4 regions of the Psychrobium sp. MM17-31 genome follow, and region 1 is predicted to be linked to each of the others. Evidence: predicted binding sites of a transcription regulator. Region 1 holds the regulator's gene; each other region holds the start of a gene.

Region 1 (7,727 bases):
AGGCGCAGCAAATTAAGTTACTGATTTGCGACGTAGATGGCGTGTTTTCAGATGGCCGTGTCTACATGGGCAATGATGGTGAAGAGCTTAAAGCCTTCCACACCAAAGACGGTTTTGGCGTAAAATCATTACTCAACGCAGGCATTGAAGTGGCTATTATCACGGGTCGTAAATCAAAGATTGTTGAAAATCGCATGACGGGCCTTGGCGTTAAATACATCTACCAAGGCCAAAGTGACAAATTCGCCGCCTACCAAGAGCTGCTAACTAAATTGAACTTAACGCCAGCCCAAGTGGCCTACATTGGCGACGATGTTGTCGATAAAATCGTGATGGATGATTGCGGTTTAGGTGTCGCAGTAAATGATGCCCATCCTTTATTGCTCAACGACTGTGATTACACCACGTTCACACCGGGTGGCTTTGGCGCAGTGCGTGAGTTAAGTGATTTAATATTGGCGAGTAATGGCCAATTGGAAAATGCCGAAGGCATGAGTGTATGACGAGAATTATTGTATTAATCGGGCTTTTCTTTGCCTCTTGTGCGCTGTTTTTCTACAACCCGTTTTGGTCGGTAACTGAAGAAAAACAAACGCCAGCACAAGATGTTTATTTGCCAGATTTTACAGCCAAAGACATGACACTAAGACGCTTTGACGAACAAGGCGCACTCGAGTCATTAGTGAAAGCCGAAAAAATGGAATACTATGACGATAGCGTGACGACCTTTGTTAAGCCAAGTTATGTTATTTATCCTAAAAATGGTGCTCCCCATTGGAAGATCGATGCAGATAACGGCGTATTCGATCAAAACGATCGCGTGATACTCAATGACAATGTCATCATTAGCTCAACAGATCCAGAGCAATCGTTGAAGCAAATTAAAACCTCTTATTTGGAGGTTAATTTAACGACGATGCAAGTCACTAGTGACAAAAAGATTATTATTGAAGGAACACAATACAACGCCACCGGAATTGGCTTAAAAGCAGATCTCAATCTGCGACAATTTGAATTAATTAAAGATATACAGGCAACCTATGAAACTATTACGCCTTAGTGCCCTATTGTTAGTTGGTGTGTTAACACAAACCAATGTGCACGCGTTAACAGACGATTTAACCAAAAAAGCGGAAATTAGTGCCGACAATCAAAATATCGATATAGGTAGAAACATTGCCATCTACAAAGGCAATGTACGTATTACACAAGGCTCAATCAATATCAGCGCCGACTACCTTGAAGTGTACAATCACGGCCGCCGCGGCGAAGAAGTCATGGTGTTTAGTGGCAAGCCAGCGAGCTTCTCGCAAACGATGGATGATGGCGCGAAGATCTCTGCCCAAGCCAAAGACATCCGATTTGAACGCGCCAAAAATCTTATCAAAATGTCAAAAAGCGTTTCAGTAAAATGGGGCGAGAATACAGTGAGTGGCGACGCCATCAACTACGATATTGAAAAACGTATTCTCAATGCCGACGGCAACCCAAAAAACGACGAACAAGTGACTACGGTGCTACAGCCTAAAGAAGAGCCGCAGCCTAAAGAAGACAAGCAGCCTAAAAAAGACGAAAAAGAATAAATGAGCAAACTCAGCGCTTCACATCTAGCAAAAAATTACTCTGGCCGTCAGGTTGTAAAAGACGTCAGTTTAGAAGTATCCAAAGGCCAAATCGTTGGCCTACTCGGTCCTAATGGCGCCGGTAAAACAACGACCTTTTACATGGTTGTTGGACTTGTACCAAGCGACAACGGCCAAGTGACTATTGGCGATACCGATATGACGTTGATGCCAATGCATTTGCGTGCGCGCCAAGGCATCGGTTATCTGCCGCAAGAGTCGTCAATCTTTCGCAAGCTCACTGTCTTTGACAATATTATGGCGATCTTGCAAACCCGCAAAGATCTCAACAAGAAACAGCGCCTAGAAAAGCTAGAGAGCTTACTCGATGAGTTTCACATTCAACACATTCGTGACAGTTTAGGGATGGCACTCTCTGGTGGCGAGCGTCGCCGCGTCGAAATCGCCCGCGCCCTTGCCGCTGATCCCGAGTTCATTTTACTCGATGAGCCATTTGCAGGCGTCGATCCCATCTCGGTAATTGACATAAAACAAATAATCGAGCAATTAAAGAACCGTGGTCTCGGCGTATTAATTACCGACCACAATGTACGTGAAACCCTTGATGTGTGTGAGTTTGCTTATATCGTTTCTCATGGCGAAATGATTGCCCAAGGCAAGCCCGATGAAATATTAGCCAATCAAACTGTAAGAGATGTTTATTTAGGTGAGCAATTCAGATTATAGTAGTAGGCAGCTGTCACAGTAAGAAAAACAATAACGGATATAGATGAAAGCGTCATTACAGTTAAAATTAGGTCAGTCACTCACTATGACCCCTCAGTTGCAACAAGCAATTCGCTTATTGCAACTATCAACGCTCGACCTGCAACAAGAGATACAAGAAGCACTCGACTCAAATCCGTTACTTGAAGTAGAAGAAAACTTTGAATCAAACGACAAAGCCGACGCATCAACAAGCGAACAAAAATCAGAGGAGTTCAACAACAACGACGATTTTGAAGCGCCATCCGATGCCAGCTCAATAGATACCTCAGAAGCCCTTGATCAAAACAGCGTGTCAGATGAATTACCAACTGACACCACTTGGGACGATTACATATCTTCAGGTCCAGCGGCGCCAGTTTCATCTTCAACTCCTGGCCCAGATAGCGATTTTGTCTATCAAGGTGAAACCACTGAAAATCTACAAGACCATCTAATGTGGCAAGCTAACCTAACGCCATTTTCAGATACCGATCGCGCTATCGCTTTTGCCATTATCGATGCCATTGAAGAAACAGGTTACCTCACACAAGATTGTGAAGACATTCTACAAGCAATGTCAGATCCTGAAATTGAACTAGACGAAGTAGAAGCGGTTTTAAAACGCGTTCAACACTTCGATCCTATCGGCGTAGCAGCACGCACTCCAAGCGAATGTTTGGCTATTCAGCTCAAGCACATGCCAGATGACACCGAATGGCGCGACGAAGCCATTATGCTGGTCGAAAACTACATGGAAATGCTGGCACTACGAGATTACCGCACCTTAGCCCGCAAAACCAAGCTCAAAGAATTACAGCTTGGCAACGCCATCAAGCTAATTCAAACCTTGAACCCGCATCCGGGCACAACGGTTGTTAAAGAAAAAGAAGAATACGTCATCCCAGATGTTTCTGTGAAAAAAGTAAAAGGGCGCTGGAAAGTCGAACTCAATCCAGATTGTATGCCGAAGATTCGCGTCAACGAGCAATATGCGGCGCTGTCTAAAACCAGCAAAACCAGTGGTGACAGCCAGTTTATTCGCGGTCATTTACAAGAAGCAAAATGGTTTATTAAAAGCATCGAAAGCCGCAACGAAACACTGCTAAAAGTAGCCAACTGTATCGTTATGCAGCAACGCGGCTTCTTTGAATATGGCGAAGAAGCCATGAAGCCGCTAGTATTAAATGACGTGGCCGAAGCAGTAGAAATGCACGAATCAACCATTTCTCGTGTCACCACTCAAAAATACATGCACACTCCACGCGGTATTTTTGAACTTAAATACTTCTTCTCTAGTCATGTAAGTACGGAGAATGGTGGCGAATGCTCATCCACCGCCATTCGCGCTATCATCAAAAAACTGGTGGCAGCGGAAAATCCTAAAAAGCCATTGAGCGATAGCAAAATTGTAGATTTGTTAGCGGAACAAGGGATCAAAGTAGCTAGACGTACTATTGCAAAATACCGCGACGCGCTATCTATCCCACCGTCCAATCAAAGAAAGAGCTTGTTGTAAGCTCTATTACGGAGGATACACTTTATGCAAATTAATTTATCTGGTCATCACGTAGAAATTACCGAATCTCTTCACGAATACGTACACAGTAAATTTAGCAAGCTTGAGCGACACTTTGAGCACATCAATAACGTGCACGTCGTTTTGAATGTAGAAAAGCTCCAACAAATAGCCGAAGCAACCCTTCATCTCAACGGCGGTGAAGTCTTCGCTCAGTCATCTCACGAAGATATGTACGCCGCCATCGATTCCATGGTGAGCAAATTAGACCGACAAGTGATCAAACACAAAGAAAAACTACAACGTCACTAATTTACAATTCGATTCTAAAGGCCCATTTTATGGGCCTTTTTAATGTCCAAACCTTCGTCTTGCTTTGCCGCTTTCAGCACTATGATGGGCTCACAATGATAAAAATGTGTAAATATTCATGAATACTCAGCAATACATATCCCCGGTTCACCGTTTTATCATCATCTTTGCTATCGTCTTCGCAGGCGAAATCATTTTCAGCTTACCTTTTCATATTGCGCGATTCTTCAGACCAACGCTGTTAGAAGTATTCGAGCTCTCTAACACCCAGTTAGGCGACATCTTCGGTTTATACGGCATTATGGCAATGATTGCTTATTTCCCCGGCGGCGCAATCGCCGACCGTTTTTCCGCTAAAAACTTAATGACTATTTCACTAGTAGCCACTGCATTAGGTGGCTTCTATCTAATGCAAATACCATCAGTACTAGGATTAACAATACTATTCGGCTATTGGGGCGTAACCACAATACTGCTGTTTTGGGCAGCTATGATAAAGATCACTCGCTTGTGGGGCGGCGAAAACACACAAGGCATCGCCTTTGGGATTCTCGATGGTGGGCGCGGTTTAGTGGCAGCAGCCATGGCTACGGTAAGTGTACTCATCCTTAATTACAATCTACCTAGCGAAGCGGGATTAGTCTCGTTAGCGGACAAACAAGCGGCCTTAGTATACGTTATCGCCTTCTATACAACCTTGACACTGGCAGCGGCGGCGCTGGTATATATCATGATACCCTTTACCCCAGCTACTAGCTCAGAGCATAGAAGTATTAAAAAAACTATTCTCGATGTCATCAAACAGCCAAGTATCATTAGCCAAGCACTGATCGTACTCAGTGCCTACTGCGCTTATAAGAGCATCGATTACTTTGGCCTTTATGCGACTCAGGTGCTGAATATGGATGATGTAGCTTCGGCGCAACTAGTATCTAACGCCTCTTTTGTAAGACCTCTAGTCGCCATTGGCGCAGGTTTGTTAGCCGACCGATTACAGCCAAGTAAACTCATCAGCATTATATTTGCACTGGCAATCGCCGCTTACTTAAGTTTCATTCCATTAGGCGAGTCTTGGTTACTGCAAGCTAATATCTTCATTACCTTCGTTTTAGTATTTGCCGTTCGCGCCGTCTACTTCGCACTTTTAGCAGAATCTAAAATCAGCGGCGCCATCACAGGCACAGCAGTGGGGATCATCTCAGTGGTGGGCTACACGCCAGATATTTTCTTCGCACCTATCGCTGGACGCATTCTAGATGCATCCCCAGGCACAGCAGGATTCAACCAATTGTTTATAGTGATGGCAGCGATATCTGTAATAGGTTTAGTAAGCTCACTGTTTTTAAGTAAGACGACCTGTAACGGAAATTCTCAATAGAACATCATTTTTAATGACTTTATCTTTGTTCCTCTTAGCGCAAGAATCACTGCGCTATCTGAAATTTGGTGTTGCTCCTTTATAGAAGCAACAACAAATTTCAGTTGTAAGAATAATATGATCTTTCATTAAACAGCATTCGTATTCATGACTTAACCACCTTAAATAAGGAGAGCGTTATGACTCACGAACCTACCATCATAGGCATTGCTGACGGTACGCACTATTTAGTTGGCTCCACCGACAATCAAGGAAACTTCTCAGCCCTGCCTAGTCTTAGCGAAGTAGCTATTTGCCAATCACTTAGCGATGCGAAACAACTATTGCGTCAGCATGACGTTCAATCGGCAACCTTGAGCTTGCAGACCGCTTACGACGAAATGTGCGGTTTATCATCGCCAGCAGCAACAAACGAAACTATCTGGTTGTAGCAACGCAATGGCGCTTCATAATTATTTAAAAGTATTCAATAAAATACTCGAACATGGTGTCGAGCGCGATGGTAAATATCACTATCGCCAACTCAGTGCGTGGCATGATTTTGATGGTTATACCTGCTTTCTTAGTTATAAAACGCTAACTATGACCATCTACTTTCACAACAAGTACACCATTGAATCGTCAGATCGCATCGCTAGAAGCGAGTTTGAAAATTTAATCAGAAAAATCGCTCGCGATTAACAAACCAATGAGTGGTGACATGATGAAAACAGTAATCACTATAATCGGACTAGCGTTAATGACCTACAACCCTTCACTCGCTAAAAAAACAAGCAGTACGCCAACTCAACTAGCATTCAATAGCGCTAACTGGCGTATCACCAACGACGGTGTCATGGGAGGACTTTCTCAAGGAAATGTCGTTAAAGTAAATGGTGACATTGTATTCACAGGCCAAATCTCTACCGAAAATAACGGCGGTTTTAGCAGTACTTACACAGCGCTGCCGCCACTTAAGGAAGGTATTGAGACTGTTAACATTACTGTGACTGGCGACGGCAATGACTATCAGCTTAGATTTCGCAGCCTGTTTCGCGGCTATTTAATTGGTTATAAACTAGAGTTTCCAACTAAGGCTAATCAAACCATCAGCCATCAACTCTCATTACGAGACGCCCAAGCAACGTTTCGCGGGCGACTTATAAGCAACGCGCCAACATTGAGCAGTGATTCAATTCGCGATATCGGCGTATTAATTTCAAGTAAAACTCCCACCCCTTTTCACATAACACTGCACAACATTAGCTTTAGCGAGTAACTATGAACAAAGTTAGCCCTAAAAGCCTGCTCCACAGTAAATGGACCAAGGTAAATATCACAAACAAAGAAAAACACTTCGCTATCATTCAAGTGGACTACGACGAAGAACAGCGCGTTGAGCAGTGCATCATCCAAGCTGTCATCAACAACAACGAATACGCCATCAACTGGCGCGATCTAAAAGATCCCAAACAATGGAAATTAGGTTGGCAGTAACTCTCATTGCTAGCCATTACCACTCAATAGTTTTCCCTTGCCAATCGAGATAACTCAGCAAGCCATCGAGCTTGCTGCGCTCGACAATATCCACCAGCTGTTTCGCGACAAATTCAGCGCTAAACAGCTTTTCTGGCGCGACATTATGGGAAAATGGCTTTGATAGCGGAGAATCCGTAGTACCGGGATGAAAAGAAATCAACTTAACATTTTTAGCGCGGCGGCCAAGCTCTATTGCTGCTGATTTTAATAACATATTAAGCGCTGCTTTTGATGCGCGATAGCTATACCAACCACCTAATCCATTATCACCAATGCTGCCAACCCGGGCTGAGAAAAACGTCATCACACAACGATACTTAGAATTTACCAAAGGCAATAGATATTTAAGCCACAACATCGGCGTAGTGGTATTGGCTCCAATAACGTCATTAAACGCTTTAGACGAAAAATCTTCCAAGCGCTTTTCAGGAAAAACATCATCGTTGTGTAAGACACCATGACAAATAAATACTCGTCCAATGATCACGTCATCTTTGAGTTTCGCAATCTTACGGGTTGCCGCTTCAATCGAGCTTTCTTGATAATCAGCAATATCAATACAATGAACGCCATTGAACTTAGCTTGCTCATAATGGCTTGTATTGCGACTTATCACGATAAGACGCTCGTCTGCACTGAAATATTCACAAGCCAGCGCTTTAGCGATTTCGCT
Region 2 (7,727 bases), on a different contig from region 1:
AGGGCTAAGCGACTGGTCAAATCAGGCATGAGCGACGGCATGGCCTTTACGTTTTATCAGCATGATAAAACCGAAAATGGTTACCTAACGCCAGAAACACCGATGCTTATGGTCAAAGGCATTGCGTATTTATCCCTTCCAAAAAATCAGATGACTCCATTTCGGGTGACTGATGTTGCTAGATTTAATGCCATCGGTAATTATTATGGCGCGGTGAATTCAAATCGCCGTCTAGCGCGATACCTTGCTGAAAATCCTCATAAAACCATTTATGTCACAGGATCTAATATCTTAAAACGCGTGCGGGAAATGCTTGATATTGGCCGTATCGACATTTGGTTAGACAGCCCAGATTTACTTAACTATATGGTGACTAAATACCCGCAATACGCGGTAAGTACCTCAGCAACAGGTAACACGGAATACGCCGGCATGCTGTTTGATGAAAGCAAACCACAGAGTAAGGCATTGGCAAAAATGATGGATGAAGGAATCGTTAAACTGCGTAAAAGCGGTGAACTAGAAAAGATTCTCGCGCGTTATGGTATGCCAGATCGAATGGCAAAACCTGTAAAATAAATAGGGCTAAGAAATATGGCGTCCCCGGCAGGATTCGAACCTGCGACTTCCAGCTTAGGAGGCTAGCACTCTATCCAGCTGAGTTACGGGGACTTTTTCAGCAATTAATTGATAAATTACACGAGAATAGAAATTGATTCTAGTGCTGAAATTGCGTTAAGTAAGGCTATGGTTTTAATGAAACGATGGCATCGTTTTGAATATCACCGTAGAGCGGGCTGTCTTTTGCCTCAGCTTCTAAATGATTGTCATACAATGTTTTGATAACCAAAGTTGTCGGGTTAACTTGCGTCGATTGGCGTAAGATACCGCGATCATCAGTAAATTGAGTCGCGTGATGTACCATCAATTCGTTACCAACCATCAAGCCGTGGCGCTTACCTAAATTTACCGTCACAAATCTATCATTAACCTTAATGACTTGTCCGCGCAGGTTTTGGCACTGCAGAAAGATGTTTAAGTCATTAGTCACTTGCTTAAGTTGATTGGTTATAGATTCACCGTATACATTTGACCAAAACTCCTGTGTTGCAGGGTCGATTTTTTCCCGCTGGTCGAAGGTCCATGGCGCTTGGGTGGTATAGCGTTTATGCCACACCTTCTCGCCAGTTAAACCATCAAACAAGGTATAGGTAGCAATATATTGACGCAGTGGATTGTTATTGGCGATGCCAAACCATTTAGATGTCGGGCGGGCGATAGACACATCTTTGACTTCGCCGCTCAATAGATATTGGCTATCGGTTTGTGCTGCTAGTAATTGCGGCGCCGACATATTTGATTGGTCAGTCACAAAAGGCTGGTAATTTGGGGCAATTACTTGGTTAATTGGTAATAGTTGACTTACGCCGTAGCTACCATTGAATGATGACATCTGCTCAAACAGTTGATAAGCCGCTTCGCTGCCTAGCTCAAAAATACCGCCGACGACAGCTTGCTGTCTGTTACGGAGGGGGAATTTTGTTAGCGCGACATATTTCTTGGTATTAGACGCGTGGCAAGATGTTTTACTTGCCACGATATCGGCGCGGATGTGGACAATCATCGTATCATCGACGATTTCTTCGCTAATGAGTAATAAATCTCTGACGCTGCCGCTTGAGCGAACTTCAAACCGATCTGAGCTTAGTAAGCCGTTAGAAAGTTGACTGATAGAATTAACTTGTGCACCTGTAAAGAGCAGGGTGTGTTTTATCGCATCTTGCACCGCCATATTACGGGCAATATCTTCATCACCATTAACAATAGGTGCGCGTCCTTTGGCGTCATACCACTGCGCGGCAACATTGGTGCTAATGGTTAATAATAAACAGCTTAAGAGTGCGATAGCTTTCATAACAATTACTCGTTAATGATACGACGAGGCATAGCTGTCGAGTTGTAAAGCAAGTAGAGGTTTTTATAATCGAGCTCTAATTCGGTGGCATAGATTTCGTCGCTAACTGGATAGCTCTTGATCACTTTAGCGCCGCGAATAAGTCCTTGGACTGAGGCATTAAGCGATGAGTTAGCCACCATTAGCTCAGACAATTGTGTTTGCCCGTCAATTTGATGGCCGTGAACCTGCGCTGTTAATTCGCGGTAGGCTTCAAGCTTCGATGCTTTTATCGCTTGTAATATGCGCTCGGTTTTATTCTCGCCCATTTGGCTATTAATTGGGGCATAACCAGTAGCGTAAAACTTGGCGAATTCTTTAGGTGCTTCTTGGTAGTATTTAACTTGCGATGACGATGTGCAGCCCCAAAGTAAAACGGTAGTGACTATCGCGGTTAATAATCTCAACATCATTTTCTCCTTGTGCAGGCTTAGGCAGAAATATAGCCACTAGACGCTGAACCAGCGCGTGTTTTACCTTTGGCGTTATACGTCATGGCATTGCCACTGCGTTTTTGAATAAGTGCCCCTTGTAGTCGCTCGATACTATTGATGCTTAACTCGATGGCTTTGCCATTGGCGAGATTTTTAGTATGGCACTGGGCTAAGAGGTCGGTAATTTCATCTTTAAGCGCTAACGCTGATTCGCTTTGTGGAATTTGCTCAGCGTAGGATGACAGTTCAACATCGATGGTTTCGAGTTGCTGCATAAGATGTTGTTTGCTTTGAGCTAGTGATGCGATGAGCTCGTGATCGCGCTCGACAAGAGATTGGGTTTCGTCGTTAAGCAGCTTATCAAGCTGCTTAACGTGTGTTAACTGAAGAGTTAATAAAGACAGTAGTTTTTCATTATTCATTTAAAAGATCTTCTCTAGATCTCCCTCGAATTTTGCCAAGTTTGCTGCCAATTTATCTGGGTCAACTTTGTATTCACCTGCTGCAATAGCTTTGCGGATACTTTCAACCTTCTCTTGGTTTACCGAGGAAGTATTGTTTAACTTCTCTCGAATGTTATGCAACTGCTGTGCCTGTTGTGTCAAAGATACTGAATCTTTTGCTTCTGGCTTAGCCTGTGCCGCTGTTTGCGCTTGTTGTTGCACATTTTGCTGCTTTACCTGATCGGTTTTTGACTGTGCTTGACTTTTCAATTTGTCAAGTTGTTGACTATGATTGCCTGCTAGTTTGTTTATATCCAATGCCATAATAGCCTCTACTATTAATATTCCTCTTCAAAACCTCTATCGGCGGGGCTTTAAGAAACTTTAGCGTTTTTTTAAATTTATTTCTGCGTGGCCTACTGCAACCACAGTCGCTTCGATGATTCTACCAGAACTATTGTTTTTGATGGAAATTTTTTGGCCGCGACTGCCGTCATTTAAGGCAACCCCTGTAGATTTAATCTGCAGTGAGCCATTTTTTGCAGTGATATTTACTTGCTCGTCTTTACACACCATACAGATGAGATTAGCCAGCAACGGGCGTCCACCTTGGATGTAACGCTTAACTTTAGAGCCAGCGATATCTTCGATTTTATAGACAACAGGGCCAACGACCATTGATGTGTCGACATATTCAATGACTAAGTTTTGGACTGTCAGTAGCTCGCCAACGGCAAGGTTTTGCCGAGCTGTAACCACTGGGCTTAACGTTTTAACTTGTACAGGCACGAAAATTCGCCATGCATTTGGGCAAGAAACACTGACTGTGTTGTTGCGTCTAATACCTCGCTTCGACGACAGGGCTATTGCCAAATTATTGCCACAAGATGTCAGCTTTTTTCTTCTATCGATGGGGGAAATAGTAATTTCTGATTTTTTATCGGGTGATTGTTCGATTTTTCCTTTAATATAGGCATGTATTTGGTTTTCTATTTTTTCGTGAACAGACATTGTGTTAGCGGCAACATTTTTTGCTAAAACAAACGCAAAGACGGCCGATAGAAAGATTAGGAAACGTGGTATTTGCATATAATGCTTAATTTGATTACTTTGTTTGACACTATTCATAAGTCACTATATTTTATTTAATTAATCATTGTATTAAATGTATTGTTCGTAGACATGGTAGGTAGCTTGTGCAGGCCACAATAACATTCATGGATGAATCTAGCATAAACGAACCCTTTTCTCTAACTGTCTATTATATGGAGCTATTATGGCCGGTGTCCTGGATTCAGTAAATCAAAGAACGCAACTTGTAGGACAAAATCGATTGGAGCTATTGCTGTTTAAGCTCAACGGTATGCAGCGCTATGGCATTAACGTATTTAAGGTTAAGGAAGTTCTCCAATGTCCTCGTCTTACTTCATTACCTAACCTTGCGCGAGAAGTTCGCGGCATAGCTCATATTCGCGGTGAAACCATTTCTGTTATCGATTTAAGTATGGCCACTGGTGGCCGTATGATCGATGATATCGAAAACCGCTTCATTATTATTACAGAGTACAATCGCTCAATTCAGGGCTTTTTGGTGGATTCTGTTGAACGCATTATCAACCTCAATTGGGAACAAATCATGCCGCCGCCAGAAGGGTCGGGTAAAACCAACTATCTAACAGCGGTAACTGAAGTCGATAATGGCATGGTGGGAATTCTTGACGTTGAGAAGATCTTAATGGAAGTTGCTCCACCAGAAGACGAAATGACCGATGAGGTGCTGGAAGATGCAAAAGCTATTGTTAAAGGCACTTCTAAGAAGATTATGATCGCCGATGACTCTATGGTAGCGCTTAATCAAATAAAACGCGCGTTAACGCCGCTTGGTCTTGAAATTGTCGAAGCTAAGAATGGACGTTTAGCGTTGGATAAGCTGTTAGAAATCAGCGAAGAGTGTGAAGAATCAATTACAGAACAAATTGGTTTGCTTATTTCAGATATTGAAATGCCAGAGATGGATGGCTATACATTAACTTCTGAAATTCGTACTAAAGACAAATTGAAAGACCTACGTGTGATCCTTCATACTTCTCTTAGTGGCGTATTCAACCAAGCGATGGTTGATAACGTTGGCGCCGATGATTTTATTGCCAAGTTCAATCCGGATGATTTAGCGGGCGCGGTTGAACGAAATATTAACATCTTACATTCTGAGCCTGCTCGGGACATAACGAGTGAATAAAGCAGATTTAACACCTCAAGAATACACGGAATTTTGTAAATTTTTAGAGAAGCACTGCGGTATTGTGCTTGGCGCGAGTAAGCAGTATTTAGTGCGCAGTCGTTTATCACCTCTGTTAAGTGAAACAAATTGTGAGTCGTTATCGCAGCTAGTTAAAAAGGCGATGATGATTCACGAACGTGCATTGCGCTCTACCGTTATCGATGCGATGACTACCAATGAAACACTGTGGTTTAGAGATAAATATCCATTTGATATTTTGACTACGCGTTTGTTGCCAGAATTTTCGAAAGTTGGCCGACCATTGAAAATTTGGTCGGCGGCAAGCTCGTCAGGGCAGGAGCCTTATTCTATTGCCATGACCTGCTTAGAGTATAAAGAAAAGAACCCTGGCGCATTAAAATTTGGTTTTGAAATATTGGGTACTGACATTTCTGACAGTATGTTGGCGCATTGTAATAAGGGTGAGTACGATAAATTAGCGCTGTCGCGTGGTTTGTCGCCTGAGCGCTTACGCAAGTTCTTTAATCCATCGTCAGATAATTGTTATGTGATTAAGGATGAAGTGAAACGTCATGTGAAGTTTCGCTCGTTTAATTTACTCGACAATTTCGCGCTACTCGGTCGTTTTGACATTGTTTTTTGTCGTAACGTGCTTATTTATTTCTCGCCGGAAGTGAAGCGGCAAATATTCGCCAACTTTGCCAAGGTGACAAATAAAGAAGGCTATTTAATGCTTGGCGCATCAGAATCTATCAATGGTTTAACTGATGATTTCAAGATGAACCGCTGTTCGTCAGGCATCGTTTACCAAGCTGTTTAAACCGTAATTCATTTCCAAAAAGGGCATCTATTATTGCCCTTTTTTTATATCTTCTTCATATTGGCACATCGCTTGCTTTTATCTCTACAAACCGTAACAGAGACAAAAATATGGCGATTTCATTTGAAAAGGCACTGGGTATTTCCCAATACACAGTAGGTGTGCGTTCAAGACGTGCCGAAATGTTGGCGAGTAACATCGTTAATGCCGACACTCCGCATTACAAAGCGCGTGATTTAGATTTTGCCACCGCTATGAAATCCGCTAAACAAAACTTGTCGACTAGTATGGCGAGAACACACGATAAACATTTTAATATCACCACTAAAGATACTTCTGGTGAGGCTTTTCGCGTGCCAACACAGCCTGATACTGGCGATGGAAATACGGTAGATGTACAAGTGGAACGAAACTTGTATATGCAAAATGCATTAGAGTATCAATCGAGCTTGCAATTCTTAGGCGGCAAGTTCAAAAGCTTAAGATTAGCTATTAAAGGAACAGGATCATGAGTTTATATAATATCTTTGATGTCGCTGGTTCTGGCATGAGCGCACAGTCGTTGCGTTTAAATGTAACCGCATCAAATTTGGCCAATGCTAACAGTGTTAGCAGCAGTGCTGAGCAGACATACCGCGGTCGTCATCCAGTTTTTGCCGCCGAAATGCAAAAAGCTGCCGCAGGGCAACAGGAAGAATCGGTTAAGGTTAAAGTGCTGGGTATTGTAGAAGATAAAGATCCACTCAAGATGGAATACAACCCTAATCATCCAATGGCTGATCAAGACGGATACATCTATAAACCAAACGTTAATGTGATGGAAGAAATGGCCAATATGATTTCAGCTTCACGTTCATATCAAACCAATGTTCAAGTAGCAGATGCGGCAAAGCAAATGCTAATGAGAACATTACAACTTGGCAGATAGGAGAGACTAAATGACTACAGTAAACACAGGTAATGCTTATTTAGACTCTCTGCGAGTTAAAGAAGAGCCTTATAAAGTTGACGATGGCTCTAACCAAACGCTCAACCAAGAAGATTTCTTTAAGTTGTTAACACAGCAGTTATCACAGCAAGATCCGTCAAAGCCAGTTGATAATGATCAGATGCTGTCGCAAATGGCGTCTATTAGTACCGTAGAAGGTATTAATACCATGACTAAAGAGTTCGAGAACTTGAATACGGTAATGACGTCATCGCAGGCGTTACAAGCATCGACGCTAGTTGGTCAGAAAGTACTTATTCCTACAAATGTGTCAAATAAACCAGCCAATGAAGGAGTTGATGCAGTAATTAGTATGCCAGCATCTTCAAGTGGTGATGTCATCGTTAATGTTGAGAACGAAGCTGGCGAGTTAATTCGCACAATCAACATCGGTAAACAAAATCCGGGTAACAACGAATTTTCTTGGGATGGCAAAGACAATGATGGCAACCAAGTAAAAGAAGGTAATTATACCATTAAGGCCACTGGTACTGTAGATGGTGAAAAACAAGATTTAGCCGTATCAACTTATAGTCATGTATCAAGTGTAAATCTTGGCAATGGCAGCAACGGCGTTATTTTAAATTTAAGAGGGCTCGGCAATATTTCGCTATCTGAAGTATTAGCGGTTGCCGAAAGTTAATCTAAGAAGAGGATTCGAACATGTCTTTTAATATTGCACTCAGTGGTATCTCAGCAGCGAAGAAGGATCTCGATGTTACTGCAAATAACATTGCTAACGTAAACACTATTGGTTTTAAAGAATCTCGCGCAGAGTTTGCCGATGTATACGCCTCTTCTTTATTTACTAACTCAAGTACTAAAGCGGGTGACGGTGTAACTACG
Region 3 (7,727 bases), on a different contig from region 1:
CGTTAAAAACGGCGAAGTTATTATCGTTGATGAGCACACAGGTCGTACGATGGAAGGTCGTCGTTGGTCTGAAGGTCTGCATCAAGCCGTTGAAGCACTTGAAGGTGTTGAGATTCAAAACGAGAACCAAACGCTGGCATCTATTACCTTCCAAAACTACTTCCGTCTGTACGAGAAGTTATCTGGTATGACGGGTACTGCTGATACTGAAGCGTTCGAGTTCCAACACATTTACGGTTTAGATACGGTTGTTATTCCAACAAACCGTCCTATGGTACGTAATGATATGGCTGACTTGATTTTCATGTCGGCTAAAGAAAAATACGAAGCCATTATCGTTGATATCAAAGCGTGTCAGGAGCGCGGCCAGCCGTCGCTCGTTGGTACGATTTCGATTGAATCGTCAGAGTATTTATCAGATTTACTTAAGAAAGAAAAAATTGAACATAGCGTACTTAATGCGAAGTTCCACCAACAAGAAGCTGAAATCATCGCTAAAGCGGGTGAGCCAGGTCGCGTAACAATCGCAACTAACATGGCGGGTCGTGGTACTGATATCGTGCTTGGTGGTAACTGGCAAGCACAAGTTGACGCCATGAAAGAGCCAACTGAAAAGCAAATCGCTCACATTAAAGAGCAATGGCAAATCCAGCACGACAAAGTGCTAGAAGCTGGTGGTTTATACATTCTTGGTACAGAGCGTCATGAGTCTCGTCGTATCGATAACCAATTACGTGGTCGTGCGGGTCGTCAAGGTGATGCTGGTGCATCGCGTTTCTACCTATCGATGGAAGATAGCTTAATGCGTATCTTCGCCTCTGAACGTATGACAGGCATGATGAAAAAGCTTGGCATGGAATACGGTGAGTCGATCGAGCATCCATGGGTTAACCGCGCTATTGAAAATGCACAACGCAAAGTTGAAGGCCGTAACTTCGATATGCGTAAGCAGTTACTTGAGTACGATGATGTTGCCAATGACCAACGCAAGGTAATTTACGAGCAACGCAACGAGTTAATGGATGAAGCTGATGTGTCTGCAACAATCAATAACATCCGCGGTGATGTTGTTGAAAAGACCATTCGTCAATACATTCCTTTCCAATCATTGGAAGAGCAATGGGATGTTGAAGGCTTAGAAGAGCGTCTTAAAGAAGACTTCCTCATCGAAATGCCTATTGGCCAAATGCTAAAAGATGACGATAAGCTGCACGAAGAAAACTTGGTAGAGAAAATCCAAGAAACTGTCGCTCAAGCTTACGAGTTAAAAGAGCAAATGGTTGGTAGCGATGTATTACGTCAGTTTGAAAAAGCTGTAATGCTACAAACCCTAGACGGTTTATGGAAAGATCACCTTGCAGCGATGGATCACTTGCGTCAAGGTATTCACTTACGTGGTTACGCGCAAAAGAATCCTAAGCAAGAGTTTAAACGCGAGTCATTTGAGTTATTCCAAGATCTACTAGAGTCGCTAAAAACCGACGTTATTGTGTTGTTATCTAAGATTCAGGTGCAAACACAAGAAGATGTAGATGCGGTTGAAGAGCAGCGTCGTCAGCAAGAAGCGACAGAGCTTGAATACCAACACCCAAGCGCGCATGAAGAAGACGAGAGCCACGGTCAACACGCCCAGCAGACTGTGATTCGCGAGACTGATAAGGTTGGTCGTAACGAACCTTGTCCTTGTGGTTCAGGTAAGAAATACAAGCAGTGTTGTGGTAAGTTAACCTAAATTATCGGTTTAATAACGCAATAATAAAAATGCCAACCAGCTTTGCTCGTTGGCATTTTTTATGGAAATAAGCGATGAAGTTAAAGGACTTAAAAATAATAATTGCTAGTGACATTTCTGCTGGCAGAGACGGAATAGGAATAGAGTTCTATTATTTAGGTGAGTTGCTATTGGAGGAGATTTTTAGAGACGATTGCAAGCAAACCCATGAGGTTACTTTGCATAGAAAAGAGGTGCTATTAAACGTTGTGCAGTATGCCATTGACTGCTATCAGCGAGAAATACCACAACAGTTTGTTGATGCTTGACTATATTCAACGTGGCTAGCTTGTGAACTTTGCCCATAAAAAAACGCGCTATCAGCGCGTTTTTTAATTTAGGTCAGTTTACTTTAACTAAACTGGATTTTTAGTGACAGTACTTTCTACTTCAACTGCCTCTAAAAATGTTTCGCGATTATCGTAGAAGCTTGTGGTGATGTAGTTAGTATCGCCGTCCTGTGTCGGGAATTGGTGTAAATCTACTGTAAAGGTATCACTTGTCGCTGTAACGATTCCAACACCGTGTTTCCACAGCTCTGATGACGATATGGTTGTCGGAACGTCATCACGCGTCGTAGCTGTTTTGGTTAATAGATTAAAGAACGGATTTAATGCCGCAAAGGTTTCCGCTGATTCAGGCGATAATGAAGTCGCTAATCCCGCTAACGCATCTGCGATAAAGCTACCCTGAGTGCCTGATGAGATGGAAGATGCTGTGTAGTTAGTGCCTCGTAGCCCTGTGACACTGCTCGGGGCTTGAGTTGCGACGAAACTAGCGTGCACATCCCCAGACAGCGTAATCACGCCTGCTGCACTTAGAAGATCATTAATAAGCTTGGCTTTCGCCTGCGGGAAGCCGTCCCAATGATCGACGTTTACGTAGAAACGATTTTTGAATAGATCTGGGATTGCATCTGAGTCGAACATGCCTTCAAGCTGAGGAACGCCTGTTGACACGCGATCACTACTTAAATCGAAAATCAGTGGTGCAAATGATACTGAGCTGCCCATAATTTTCCATGTTGCCGTCGACGTCATTACTTCCTGACTTAACCATGCAGTTTGCTTGTCACCGAAAGCATTTTGCGATGCTGGATCAAGTGAAGCTTTGTAGCCCGCGTACAGATCAAACACGTCTTTGATGACCATGTAGCGGCTGCCTAGTTTTGAGAACAGCGATGCTTTACCTAAGGTCATGTAGGCAATACCGCGCTCTAAACCATCACTACTTAACACATCGATGTTGTAAATCGCTTTGAGTGATGCAGGAAGTTGTTTAATGATTTCATTGAGGTAATCAACGACTAACTTACCAGTAACTACTTTGCTGGCCATTGCAGCGCCTTTAGTTGCGGCTGTTTGCTCATCATCGCCAACAATTGACATGTAATCAGCTTTATATAATCCAGCAACAACATCGGTAAGCACGTTCTTAAGGACATTATGCTCTGGTGCATCGATATCAACATAAGCCATAAAAGTGGCTTTAACAAATGCGTTAGCGTTTGCTAATGGAATGCTTTTCGCTTGGGCAATGACCGCCGATGTTGTCGCTTCATCCATAACCACAGTGCCTGGGAAAGCGTCTTCAGGGATCAGGTGATCTGGGCGATGAGTTCTAAAGTCGGTCATTAACAGTTTTACGTGTTTACCAAATTCAAAGTCGCGGTAAATGGTTGTATTCGGGAATAGGTGGTCTTCGCTAATTGCTAATTCGCCGTTGCCTAAATCGATGCTCTTATCGCTGGCGTGCTCATGATCAATTGGCATGTATTCAAAGTAAACGCGCTCTGAATTTTGTTTGCGAACTAAGTTTTTCTCATCAGCTGCGCCATCTAATGACGTTGCAACATTTTGCCAGCTATCGTCACTAAATTCGTGATCATCCCAAATGGCAATCATTGGGAAGTTTTCGTGTACTTCACGTAGTACTTCATCGCTGCGATAAGTTTTGTATAGTTCACGATAATTCGAAATGCTTTGCGCTGAGTAATAGGCTTTATCACCCTGACCAATCTTAATTGCGCCGTCGGTATCGGTGAATGACACTGAGCGACCATCGACATTTTGGAATTCAGGATCGCCAGTTGTTTCGTAAATGTAGTCACCTAAGTGAACGATGAAATCTAGCTCTGGCTGGTTGAGAATAGATAGGTAGGCATTGTAGTAACGGCCTACATAGTCTTGACAACTTACGAAGGCAAATTTAACCGCTTGATCGGCGCTGGCTTCAGGCGCGGTTTTAGTGCGGCCAACGTTAGTCACGTATTGAATATCGTCATTAATGTACACGAAGCGGTAGTAATACGTGGTGTATGGGTCTAAATCTGTGACACGTACTTTCAAACAATGGTCATTGTCTTTGTACGCGTTAAGCATTTCATCGACGCGCACGTCGGTAAACTCTTTGTCAGTGGCAACTTGCAATTGCACTTTTATGTCATCTGCTGCGCTGTCTTCTACGCGTGTCCATAAAATCACACTGCTAGGTTTAGGATCCCCCGACATTAATGATTGCGGGAAAAATTTCGCGCTAGGTTGTAGGCCTGTTGGTTTTGGCGTTGGTGTCGGAGTTGGTGCTGGCGTTGGTGTCACTGAGGTGTTTGACGAACCGCCACAACCAGCAAGACCACCTAGAGCAACTGCAGAAGCACTGACCACAATGGTGGACAGGAATTTACGGCGTGTATAACTCATTACTAAAATCCTTTGTCTTTATTATTTTTGTTTAAATTGTTCAATCGAGTTTATGTCTTGGTTTAGCACTTTAAAAGGGATTTTTGAAGATATTAAGACAAAGTTCGAATTTGGCGCAAAAGGTAAAATCAACGCACCAATTTGGTGCGAAAGTTAAGGGCTATTATGAGTTAATCTTGGTTAATTATCTTTGGTAACAACAAGTTACTAACTTGGTACGGCTCTTGTTATTCGTTGGTTAGCTAAACAATTTATTTTTAAAACTATAAGGGCTAACTATGAAACTGATAACTGCCATCATTAAGCCATTTAAGCTAGATGATGTGAGAAACGCGATTAGCGAAGCGGGCATCGAGGGATTAACGGTGTCTGAAGTAAGGGGCTTTGGTCGCCAGAAAGGACATACCGAATTATATCGCGGCGCGGAATACCAAGTAGATTTCCTCCCGAAAATGAAGCTAGAAATTGGCTGCGATGACAACGATGTTGATCGTGTAGTTGAAGCCATTTGCAGTGCTGCACATACCGGAAAAATCGGCGACGGCAAAATCTTTGTCACCAACCTCGAACAATCAATCCGTATTAGAACCAGTGAAACTGGCGTAGACGCGCTGTAAGGAGTCATGATGGAAGAGTTAACAAAAATGGGTGCAACGGTTACCGAATTGCGCTTCGCATTAGATACATTTTATTTCTTAATCTCGGGGGTGTTAGTCATGTGGATGGCTGCGGGTTTTGCCATGCTAGAAGCAGGCTTAGTGCGCTCTAAAAATACCACAGAGATTTTAACCAAAAACATTTGTTTATATGCCATTGCTTGTACCATGTTTCTATTGGTGGGTTACAACATTATGTACGTTGATAATGCTGAAGGTGGCTGGCTACCAACATTATCTACGTTTATTGGCACGCAGGCTGATGGCGCGGATCACGCACTAGAGTCAGACTTCTTTTTCCAAGTTGTTTTTGTGGCAACGGCAATGTCGATTGTTTCTGGCGCGGTGGCTGAGCGTATGAAGTTGTGGGCATTTTTAATTTTCACTGTGGTACTGACAGGCTTTATCTACCCAGTAGAAGGCTTCTGGACTTGGGGTGGTGGTTTCGTGTCTAAACTTGGCTTCGTTGATTTTGCTGGCTCAGGTATTGTCCACATGGCTGGTGCAGCTGCCGCTGTAGCTGGTGTGTTATTACTCGGCGCTCGTAAAGGTAAGTATGGTCCAAACGGCCAAGTAAACCCGATCCCTGGTTCTAACTTACCAATGGCTACTCTTGGTACCTTTATCTTATGGATGGGCTGGTTCGGTTTTAACGGTGGCTCTCAATTATTAGTCTCGGATGCGGAAAATGCGTCATCTGTAGCGAAGATCTTCGTTAACACGAATAGCGCGGCAGCGTTAGGCGCAATCAGTGCATTAATCGTGTGTCGTATTTTATGGGGCAAGGCTGATTTAACCATGATCCTCAATGGCGCATTAGCCGGTCTGGTGGCTATTACGGCTGATCCGCTATCTCCTTCATTACCTGTTGCAGCATTGATTGGCTTACTTGCTGGTGGCTTAGTGGTGTTCTCAATCGTAATGCTCGACAAAATTTGTTTCGATGACCCTGTTGGTGCTGTCTCTGTCCACGGTGTTGCTGGTTTGTTTGGCTTAATGTTAGTGCCATTTAGCAACAGTGATGCAACCTTTAGCGGCCAATTGTTAGGCGCCGCGATTATCTTCGCTTGGGTATTTAGCACCAGTTTTGTAGTGTGGTTAGTACTTAAGAAAACCATGGGTATTCGAGTTAGTGAAGAAGAAGAGTATTTAGGCATGGACGTGGCCGATTGTGGCATCGATGCCTATCCAGAGTTTGTGACTGTTAAAGGAAGTTAACTTCTTATTCAGTCACTACCTATAAGATATGAAGCCCGCATTTGATGCGGGCTTTTTTATTTTTGCTGATTATCAAACGCTCCCTTGTTATGATGCGCCTTAATGATTGTTATGATTAAATTTCTATGAAACACATCCACATTTTAGGTATTTGCGGCACCTTTATGGGCGGCATTGCTATTTTAGCCCGTGAATTGGGCTTTAAAGTCACAGGTAGTGACGCCAACGTTTATCCACCAATGAGCACTCAGCTTGAGCAAAGCGGTATTGAATTAATTGAAGGTTATGATCCTAGTCAGTTAGAGCCTGCTCCTGATCTAGTTGTGGTTGGCAATGCCATGAGTCGCGGCAACCCTTGTGTTGAGTTTATGCTCGATCGCAACATTCCTTATACGTCGGGACCACAATGGTTACTTGAAAACCTATTAAAAGATCGCTGGGTGATTGCGCTTTCTGGCACCCATGGCAAAACGACGACCGCCAGTATGGTGGCATGGATTTTAGAAGATAACGATCAACGCCCTGGTTTTCTGATCGGTGGTGTGCCGCAGTGTCTAGGCGTGTCAGCGAAACTTGGCGAAGCGCCATTTTTTGTGGTTGAAGCTGATGAATACGATAGCGCGTTTTTCGATAAGCGCTCTAAGTTTGTTCACTATCGTCCCCGTACGCTGGTGATTAACAATTTAGAATTTGATCACGCCGATATCTTCCCTGATTTAGCGGCGATCCAGCGTCAGTTCCATCATTTGATTCGCATGGTGCCTTCCAATGGCTTGGTGATTTCGCCAACGGAGACAAAATCATCTGAAGAAGTACTCGCCATGGGCTGTTGGAGTGAAACTCAAACCATGGGACACAATGGTGACTGGTCTTATGAACTACTTAACTCTGATGGTTCAAGTTTTAAAGTGTGCTATCAAGGAAAATTTGTTGGTCAGCTTGACTGGGATCTCATTGGTAAGCACAACGTCCAAAATGCGATGATGGCGATTGCCGCTGCGCGTCATGTTGGGATGAGTACTGGGCAGGCGATTGATTCACTGTCACGCTTTGTTAATGCTAAACGTCGTCTTGAAACACGCGGTGTGGTTAATAAGGTGACGGTTTATGATGATTTTGCTCATCACCCAACGGCTATTCACACCACGCTGGAAGGTTTGCGTGCCAAGGTTGGACAGCAGCGAATTATTGCGATTTTAGAGCCTCGCTCAAATACAATGAAGCAGGGCGTTCATCAAGATACCTTGTTTAATTCCATGAGCGAAGCAGATGCAATTTTCTTATATCAGCCAAGTGATATTGGGTGGGATATGCGCGATATGGTCACTGACAACGCGCCAATGACAGTTATTGAGAGTGATCTTGAGAAATTGGTCGAGCGTA
Region 4 (7,727 bases), on a different contig from region 1:
TCAAACCAAAAATGAAGACGGCTCTGTTGGCGGTTATGCTACGCAAGTGGTTAGGCGTTTGTTTCAGTTAACGGGGCAGCAGCCAGATATAATTCCACTACCTTGGGGACGTGCTTATTTAATGGCGCAAAAAGAGCCTAATGTACTGATTTATTCAATGATCAGGACGGTGGCGAGAGAAGAGCAATTTCAATGGATTGGCAACCTGCATACTCAGCGTTTTTACATGTGGGGCTTAAAGAAAAACTTCGATAAGCCATTCAGTGATCTCTCACAGGCTAAACCTTATCGAATTGCAACCTCTAAAGGTTATGGTGCTGCTTACCTGTTGGCAGAAAACAATTTCGACAACGTGTTACATACTGCGCGTAATGATCAAAATGTCGGCATGTTATTTAAAGAACGTGTCGACATTATTTTCAGTTCAGAGGTGCTGCTGTACAACAGAATCAAAAAGCTTGGTTACTCGAATGAAGATGTTAGGAGATTATATGAAGTTGCGCCCCTTAGTAGGGAACTTAGCATTGCTTTCAGTCGAGAATCTAATCCGCATTTAGTGCTGCGATTTCAGGTGGCATTTAATTATTTAGAACGCACTGGCGAATTAGAGAAAATAAGACGCCAGTGGGACATTATTGAGCGTTAAACTTCGCTATTCACCGATATCTTGCTTGGATTGAATAAAGCTACACACCAAAGCTGCTGTGCCTTGACCAACGTCGCTAGTTCCAGCTTCCATGCCTGCTGGGTGCTGACAAGGCGCGCCTTCGGCAAGGTGTAGGTAGCTTGCTTGTGGCAGTTGCGCAATGCTGTGTACATAGAATTGTGCATCAGTTAGTTCAACACCAACGTTGGTGTAGGCACTCGCTGGCATAAATGAGATCGCATCGACGTCTAACTCAATACCGACAGGCGCATGACAATCTCTTAAATAACACAGTGCATCATCGATGGCTTGTGCAAAGGTCATTTCTCGTCTAACGTAAATTTGTTGATAACTCACATACGGAAAATGATGCTGATTTAGGCTTTTAATGTTGGCAGCAGAGTTTTTAAGTTCGTGCATGCCCAATGAGAAGTAGTGACTCAGATAGTTTTCTGACGCGGCATAACTAAATCCGTTACCGCTGTGACGACCTTCGAGGTTGCGAAAATCGGTATGAGGGTCAAGATTTATCGCCGCCATCGGCTTGTTGTTTGCTTCACTCATTCCTCGCAGAATGCCATAGGCATTATTATGACCGCCGCCAATAACTATTGGCATTAAACCCCGTTCACCAATCGCCTTAATAACTGTTGTCACTCGCTCATCGAGCTTACTCACTAAATCGCGTATTGTCGCGAGCTCGTCTTCGTTGGTTAAATCTAAATCGGCGCTTTGCTGCTGTAAATCATCGGTAATAATATGGCCGAGCAAGCCAATTTCTTCACTGCGAATAAAGGCGTTTTGCTGTAAGTTTAAAAAACGTGATAAAAACGCATTCCAACCATCAGTGCTGCCGCCGCGACCTAAATTCGCACGCGGACCGATGTCCTCAGGAATACCTAATAAAACAAATTTCGCACCAAGGGCTTTAAAGTCATCAAGAACGGCGTTCAATTCACTAGCCTTTGGCAATAAAATCTGCTGACCAATTTTAGTTTCGCCAAGGCGATTGCTAATAAAATGAGAAATTGAATTTAAAGAGGCAAAGTGGAGTAGAGTCGTCATAGTTAAGGTGTGCAGTTGAAAATCTAGGCGCCTTTATACCACAAAGCGCCTAAATAGAGAGTAGATTATTCAATATCTAGCGGATCTGGCGATAAGATAATCCCCGTTGAATCGGCATATACATGATCTTCAGGCAAGAAAGTTACACCGCCAAAGTTGACTGGCATATCGGTTTCACCATCGTGATTATCGTTGGCTAAGACTGGAATGGACGCTAAGGCTTGAATACCTAAATCTAGCTCGTCAATTAAGTCGACTTCGCGAATACAACCGTAAACGATAATGCCTTCCCAGCCATTGTCTAACGCGAGCTCGGCCAGTTCAAAATCAACCAAAGCACGACGCAGCGAGCCGCCGCCATCAATGACCAATACTTTGCCTGCACCACTTTGGGTCAAGGTTTCGCGAATTAATCCATAGGCTTCGTGACATTTCACGGTGACTACTTCGCCGCCAAATGAATTTCGGCCGCCGAAATTGGCAAACATAGGTTCAACCACATCGACGCTATCTAGGTACATGTCGCAGAGTTCAGAAGTATTGTATTGCATGGCTGTTTCTCACAAAGAAGTGTTAATACTTAGATACTAGCCTAAGCACAGATCATTGCCAATGAATTACGGCGTAAAGCTTATTTTATATCAAGCTCTTTTAGCTTACGGGTCAGTGTATTACGTCCCCAACCTAGCTTTTTAGCCGCTAATTGCTTGTGTCCCGCACTACTAGTGAGAGCGCAATCGATAACGGTGCGTTCAAAATCTGGCACTGCTTGATTTAAAATTGCCTCATTACCACTATTAAGTTGCTCCATACACCATGCGCGAAGTGCTTGTTGCCAGTCACTGTGCTGTGCTTGTTGTGGTTTGGCTTGAGTGAGCTCAGGAGGAAGATCGTTAACTAGAATTTCTTGGCCAGATGCCATCACGGTTAGCCAGCGACAGGTATTTTCTAATTGACGTACATTACCCGGCCATTCGAGTGTTGTGATGTAAGCTTGTGCTTCTTTGCTCATTTTCTTCGCTTCAACTTTGAGCTCCTTCGCCGCTAAGTTGAGGAAGTGATCGGCCAACGTCGGAATATCTTCACGACGCTCGTTGAGGCTTGGGATATGAATGCGAATTACATTAAGGCGATGGAATAAATCTTCACGGAATTCACCGTCAATCACTAGCTGCTCAAGGTTTTGGTGAGTTGCCGCAATAATTCGAACGTCTACCGACACAGGCTGGTGGCCACCAACACGGTAAAACTGCCCATCTGCTAAGACACGTAGTAATCGCGTTTGTACCTCTAGTGGCATATCGCCGATTTCATCGAGAAATAAAGTGCCGCCGTTGGCCTGTTCGAAGCGACCTTCACGCACGGTATTTGCGCCAGTAAACGCGCCTTTTTCGTGACCGAATAATTCAGATTCAATCAGATCTTTGGGAATAGCCGCCATGTTAAGCGCGATAAAATTATTGTCTTTACGCGGGCTGTGCTTGTGCAGCGCCTTGGCGACTAACTCTTTACCCGTTCCCGATTGACCGTTGATAAGCACACTAATGCTCGATGATGATAAGCGGCCAATGGCGCGGAAAACCTCTTGCATCGCAGGCGCTTCGCCGATGATTTCTGGCGTTGCACTCTGATTGTTAGCGGTTTTTTTAGCGCGTTTAGTTTGTTCGTTACTGTGGTCGATGGCGCGATTGATTAAGCCTAATGCGTCATCGATATCAAAGGGTTTGGGCAAGTATTCAAAAGCGCCGCTTTGATAGGCACTTACCGCGCTATCGAGATCGGAATGCGCTGTAATTATGATGACCGGAATTTCTGGGAAATGCTCTTGTATGCGGCCTAGTAATTCCATGCCGTCGGTATCAGGCATTCGTACATCAGAGACAATAACACTTGGTTGTTCGTGTGCTAAGGCTTCCCACAGACTTTCCGCGGCGGCAAAGGTGCCAACGCTGATATTAGCGCTCGATAATGCTTTTTCTAATACCCAGCGAATTGAACTGTCGTCGTCCAGTACCCATACTTGTTCGGTCATTAGGATTCCTTAATTACTGGTAGTGAAACGGTGAATTCGGTTTTACCTGGGCGCGAAGTAAAATCGATACGTCCGTGATGTTGCTGTATTAGCGTTTGCGCGATAGATAAACCGAGGCCTGTTCCCTCAGCACGGCCTGTCACCATGGGGTAAAACAGGGTGTTGTGCAATTGTGGTGCAATGCCGGGACCGTTATCGATAATCTTAATTTCGACGGCGAGTCGATGGCGCTGACCATTGATAGTGACTTGGTTGGTGACGCGGCTCATTACTGTCAGATGACCGCTTTTACCCATTGCCTGAATTGCATTTTGAATGATGTTCAACAATGCTTGCTGGATCTGTTCATCGTCGATGGAGATATCGGGAATACTGGGATCATAGTCGCGCTCTATGCTGATCCCTGTTGGTAGTTCAATGGACACTAGTTTAATTATTTTTTCCAACACCTGATGAATGTTGTGCAGTTTGTGCTGATGGTGAGTATTGGGCCCTAGTAGGCGCTCAACTAAATTGTTGAGACGATCCGCCTGTTCCATAATCATCTGAGTATATTCTCGGTTTTCTTCATCGAGCTGACGATGTAAAAGCTGCGCTGCACCGCGTAATCCGCCGAGGGGATTTTTGATCTCGTGAGCAAGGCCTTTAACCAAGTTCTTGGCGAGTTGCTGCTGGGTCAGCTGCTGCATCTCTTCGGAGATGCGCTGCTGTTGGTCGACTTGTCTAATTTCTACTAATAAGAAGTGCTCGTCATCGACTTCTAGTGGGCTCACACTGAGATCGATGGTGACGCTGCGGCCATCGACGCTAATCAAGGTCGCAAGATTGTCGGTAAAGCCTTGGTCGGTTTCAAATACTTGTGAAAATAGCTGAGTGCTTGAACTTAGATGATGGAACAAGGTATTGAGGTGGCTTCCCGCCATGCGTTTGGTACTAATTTTTAATAATTGCTCTGCTGCTTGATTGCTATGTTGCACGCAAAGCTGCTGATCGAGTAATAAAATACTCGATACCACATTATCAAAAATCGACTTGTAAATGCTGGCCACCTTGAGCTCCAATGATTGAAATCTATTAACGCACCATTTTGGTGCGAAAGATTGTCGATTGCAAACATCTTGCTCAATTTTGGGCTATCTAGCGCGATTTATTGAGGCTTTATGCATGTAAACAACCGTTTCATCAGAAGCTGCAAGAACTTTGCCACGACGCGTTTGTAATAACGCTTTAATTTTAATGATGCCGCGGTCGAGTTCTTTTAGTGCAAAAGTGGTGTTTTTGGTTGGTTTGCCATAGGGCTTTTCATTGATTAAAAGCTGAATGAGGTAATCGTCAACGGCATCGTGTGTCGCACCTATACGAATGTTTAATTCGCCGGCATTGCTGCGAATAGAATCGCCATTGGTTGGTGATAGCACGGTAATGTTAGCCACAGCTTTTTTCTCAGGTTTTTCCACTTCGATAGGTTTAGGGATTGGCTGAGTAGCTCGAGTGTTTATTGGCGGCAGCTTGGCTTTTTTAGCTCCGGGAAAGGGTTTGTCTGAGTAGGTTACAGTGCCGTCTTTATTGACCTTTTTATACACAGTGAAGGCCGATACCGTTAGCGTTAAGCTCAGTAAGATAATGGCGATGAGATATTTATACATAACGGCAGTTTTTGTTGATTATACATTGTCTTTAATAATGCGCCTTAACTGAATATTTTTCAAACTGGCACAAAAAAGCCTGCAAAGTTGCAGGCTTTTTAAGAAATGCGACTTAACGATTAAACGCTGTAGTACATTTCAAATTCAACTGGGCTAACTGCAAGGTTTAGGCGCTCTACTTCTTGCGATTTCAGCTCGATGTAAGCTTCGATAGCGTCTTTAGAGAATACGCCACCTTCTGTTAGGAAGTCGTTATCTGCTTTTAATGCTTCTAGTGCTTCAGCAAACGACTCAGCAACTGTTGGAATTGCTGCTGCTTCTTCAGCTGGTAGATCGTATAGATCTTTATCCATTGCATCACCTGGGTGGATCTTGTTCTTGATACCGTCAAGGCCAGCCATTAGTAGCGCAGAGAACGCTAGGTATGGGTTAGCTGTTGGATCAGGGAAGCGAACTTCGATACGACGTGCTTTTGGTGATGGTACAACAGGTATACGGATTGACGCACTACGGTTACGCGCTGAGTAAGCTAGCATTACTGGCGCTTCGAAACCAGGAACTAGACGCTTGTACGAGTTAGTTGACGCGTTAGTGAAAGCGTTTAGTGCTTTAGCATGCTTGATGATACCGCCAATGTAGTAAAGTGCTGTTTCAGATAAACCGCCGTACTTGTCACCAGCAAATAAGTTTTGACCATCCTTTGCTAGAGACATGTGACAGTGCATACCGCTACCGTTGTCTTGTGAAATCGGCTTAGGCATAAAGGTCGCAGTTTTACCAAATTCGTGCGCTACGTTGTGAACTACGTATTTGTAGATTTGAATTTCGTCAGCTTTGTTAACGATAGTGTTAAAGCGACATGCAATTTCGTTTTGACCAGCGGTTGCTACTTCGTGGTGATGTGCTTCTACTACTAAGCCCATTTGATCCATGAGCATACACATAGCACTACGGATATCTTGTGAAGAATCTACTGGAGATACTGGGAAGTAACCGCCTTTGATCGCAGGACGGTGACCTGTATTGCCTTCTTCGTATTCAGTGTTTGAGTTCCAACATGCTTCTTTATCGTCGATTGAGTAAGACGCACCATTGATATCGTTTTTGTAACGAACATCGTCAAATAGGAAGAACTCTGGCTCTGGGCCAAATAGTACATCGTCAGCGAAGCCAGCGCTGCGCATGTATTCTTCAGCGCGTTTAGCCACTGAACGTGGGTCGCGATCGTAACCTTGTAGTGTGTCTGGTTCTAAGATGTCACAACGGATGTTAAGTGTTGGGATGTCGCAGAATGGGTCTAATACCGCAGTAGAAGCATCTGGCATCATTACCATGTCTGAGTTGTTAATTGCTTTCCAACCAGCGATTGAAGAGCCGTCAAACATTTTACCGTCTTCGAAAAAGTCTTCGTCAACTTGGTGAGCAGGAATACTGATGTGCTGCTCTTTACCTTTGGTATCAGTGAAACGTAAATCGATAAATTTCACGTCGTTTTCTTTAATTAACTCTAGAACATTCTCAATAGACATTGGGTGTTTCCTCTTAACTAATTTTATTTAGGCGATTACTTTTTGAGATAAAAATAATTGCACCAATGATTCAACTACAGCCGTTAAAGCCAATATTGTGCCAACAGTTTAAGTATTTGATAGTAATTGATTTATTGTTTTTAGAGTGAAGTGAATGTGTTGTTTTTGCACCACATTGATCAGTTGGTTGCACCATATTGGTGCGAAGGTGTTGTTCCTTATTCAACTGCTACAAATTGGTGCGGTGTGTACTGGTTCAATATTCTCGTCACAATCTGTGGTTAGAATGCTAAATAGATAGCTTTTGAGGTGACAAGTCTGTAGAATTTGCCGCCTAATTTTTGTACCAGACGCAATGCGCGGCTGGTATCCATGGTTTTGAATAGTCAGGCTGAGCTGATTATTCCTATTTAGGCGAAATGTATGTCAAATAATATTACTGATATCAGCAAGTTGCGTAACGTTGCAATCATTGCTCACGTTGACCACGGTAAAACGACTCTGGTTGATAAACTGTTAGCACAATCTGGTACGGTTGAGTCTCGCGGCGAAGCCGAAGAGCGCGTAATGGATTCAAACGATCTTGAAAAAGAGCGTGGTATTACCATCTTGGCAAAACCAACGGCCATTAACTGGAATGATCACCGCATCAACATCGTAGATACTCCAGGACACGCCGATTTCGGTGGTGAAGTAGAGCGTATCATGTCGATGGTAGACTCGGTATTACTACTAGTAGACGCAGTTGATGGCCCTATGCCACAAACGCGTTTCGTAACGCAGAAAGCGTTCGCGCAAGGTTTGAAACC

Evidence for each region. The regulator sigma-54, encoded in region 1, starts transcription at its own class of promoters, with help from an activator protein. The targets are predictions, from matches to a motif close to GTTGGCACGNNNNTNGNNT.
Region 2: the regulator sigma-54 is predicted to act here: its motif matches at 5,953-5,971, upstream of flgB (flagellar basal body rod protein FlgB).
Region 3: the regulator sigma-54 is predicted to act here: its motif matches at 4,682-4,700, upstream of MHM98_RS02930 (P-II family nitrogen regulator).
Region 4: the regulator sigma-54 is predicted to act here: its motif matches at 7,005-7,023, upstream of glnA (glutamate--ammonia ligase).

Annotation. Positions count from the first base shown of each region.
Region 1 is NZ_JAKRGA010000002.1:849,414-857,140, forward strand. It holds gene kdsC (3-deoxy-manno-octulosonate-8-phosphatase KdsC) at 1-503, shown strand, start outside; gene lptC (LPS export ABC transporter periplasmic protein LptC) at 500-1,060, shown strand; gene lptA (lipopolysaccharide transport periplasmic protein LptA) at 1,041-1,583, shown strand; gene lptB (LPS export ABC transporter ATP-binding protein) at 1,584-2,309, shown strand; gene MHM98_RS08380 (RNA polymerase factor sigma-54) at 2,353-3,846, shown strand; gene hpf (ribosome hibernation promoting factor) at 3,871-4,158, shown strand; gene MHM98_RS08390 (MFS transporter) at 4,277-5,536, shown strand; gene MHM98_RS08395 (DUF6482 family protein) at 5,716-5,967, shown strand; gene MHM98_RS08400 (DUF3081 family protein) at 5,975-6,217, shown strand; gene MHM98_RS08405 (CIA30 family protein) at 6,237-6,794, shown strand; gene MHM98_RS08410 (TIGR02450 family Trp-rich protein) at 6,797-7,012, shown strand; gene MHM98_RS08415 (SDR family NAD(P)-dependent oxidoreductase) at 7,029-7,727, opposite strand, start outside.
Region 2 is NZ_JAKRGA010000001.1:447,735-455,461, reverse strand. It holds gene MHM98_RS02025 (transporter substrate-binding domain-containing protein) at 1-579, shown strand, start outside; tRNA gene MHM98_RS02020 (tRNA-Arg) at 596-672, opposite strand; gene MHM98_RS02015 (flagellar assembly protein T N-terminal domain-containing protein) at 746-1,915, opposite strand; gene MHM98_RS02010 (LPP20 family lipoprotein) at 1,921-2,364, opposite strand; gene MHM98_RS02005 (flagellar protein FlgN) at 2,385-2,810, opposite strand; gene flgM (flagellar biosynthesis anti-sigma factor FlgM) at 2,811-3,155, opposite strand; gene flgA (flagellar basal body P-ring formation chaperone FlgA) at 3,216-3,842, opposite strand; gene MHM98_RS01990 (chemotaxis protein) at 4,108-5,070, shown strand; gene MHM98_RS01985 (protein-glutamate O-methyltransferase CheR) at 5,063-5,893, shown strand; gene flgB (flagellar basal body rod protein FlgB) at 6,004-6,405, shown strand; gene flgC (flagellar basal body rod protein FlgC) at 6,402-6,821, shown strand; gene MHM98_RS01970 (flagellar hook assembly protein FlgD) at 6,832-7,524, shown strand; gene flgE (flagellar hook protein FlgE) at 7,545-7,727, shown strand, end outside.
Region 3 is NZ_JAKRGA010000001.1:660,284-668,010, reverse strand. It holds gene secA (preprotein translocase subunit SecA) at 1-1,732, shown strand, start outside; gene MHM98_RS02940 (hypothetical protein) at 1,807-2,040, shown strand; gene MHM98_RS02935 (alkaline phosphatase D family protein) at 2,128-4,470, opposite strand; gene MHM98_RS02930 (P-II family nitrogen regulator) at 4,749-5,087, shown strand; gene MHM98_RS02925 (ammonium transporter) at 5,097-6,344, shown strand; gene mpl (UDP-N-acetylmuramate:L-alanyl-gamma-D-glutamyl-meso-diaminopimelate ligase) at 6,470-7,727, shown strand, end outside.
Region 4 is NZ_JAKRGA010000006.1:91,957-99,683, forward strand. It holds gene MHM98_RS16890 (transporter substrate-binding domain-containing protein) at 1-646, shown strand, start outside; gene MHM98_RS16895 (formimidoylglutamase) at 653-1,711, opposite strand; gene rraA (ribonuclease E activity regulator RraA) at 1,777-2,262, opposite strand; gene glnG (nitrogen regulation protein NR(I)) at 2,343-3,749, opposite strand; gene glnL (nitrogen regulation protein NR(II)) at 3,743-4,792, opposite strand; gene MHM98_RS16915 (DUF4124 domain-containing protein) at 4,877-5,389, opposite strand; gene glnA (glutamate--ammonia ligase) at 5,509-6,918, opposite strand; gene typA (translational GTPase TypA) at 7,342-7,727, shown strand, end outside.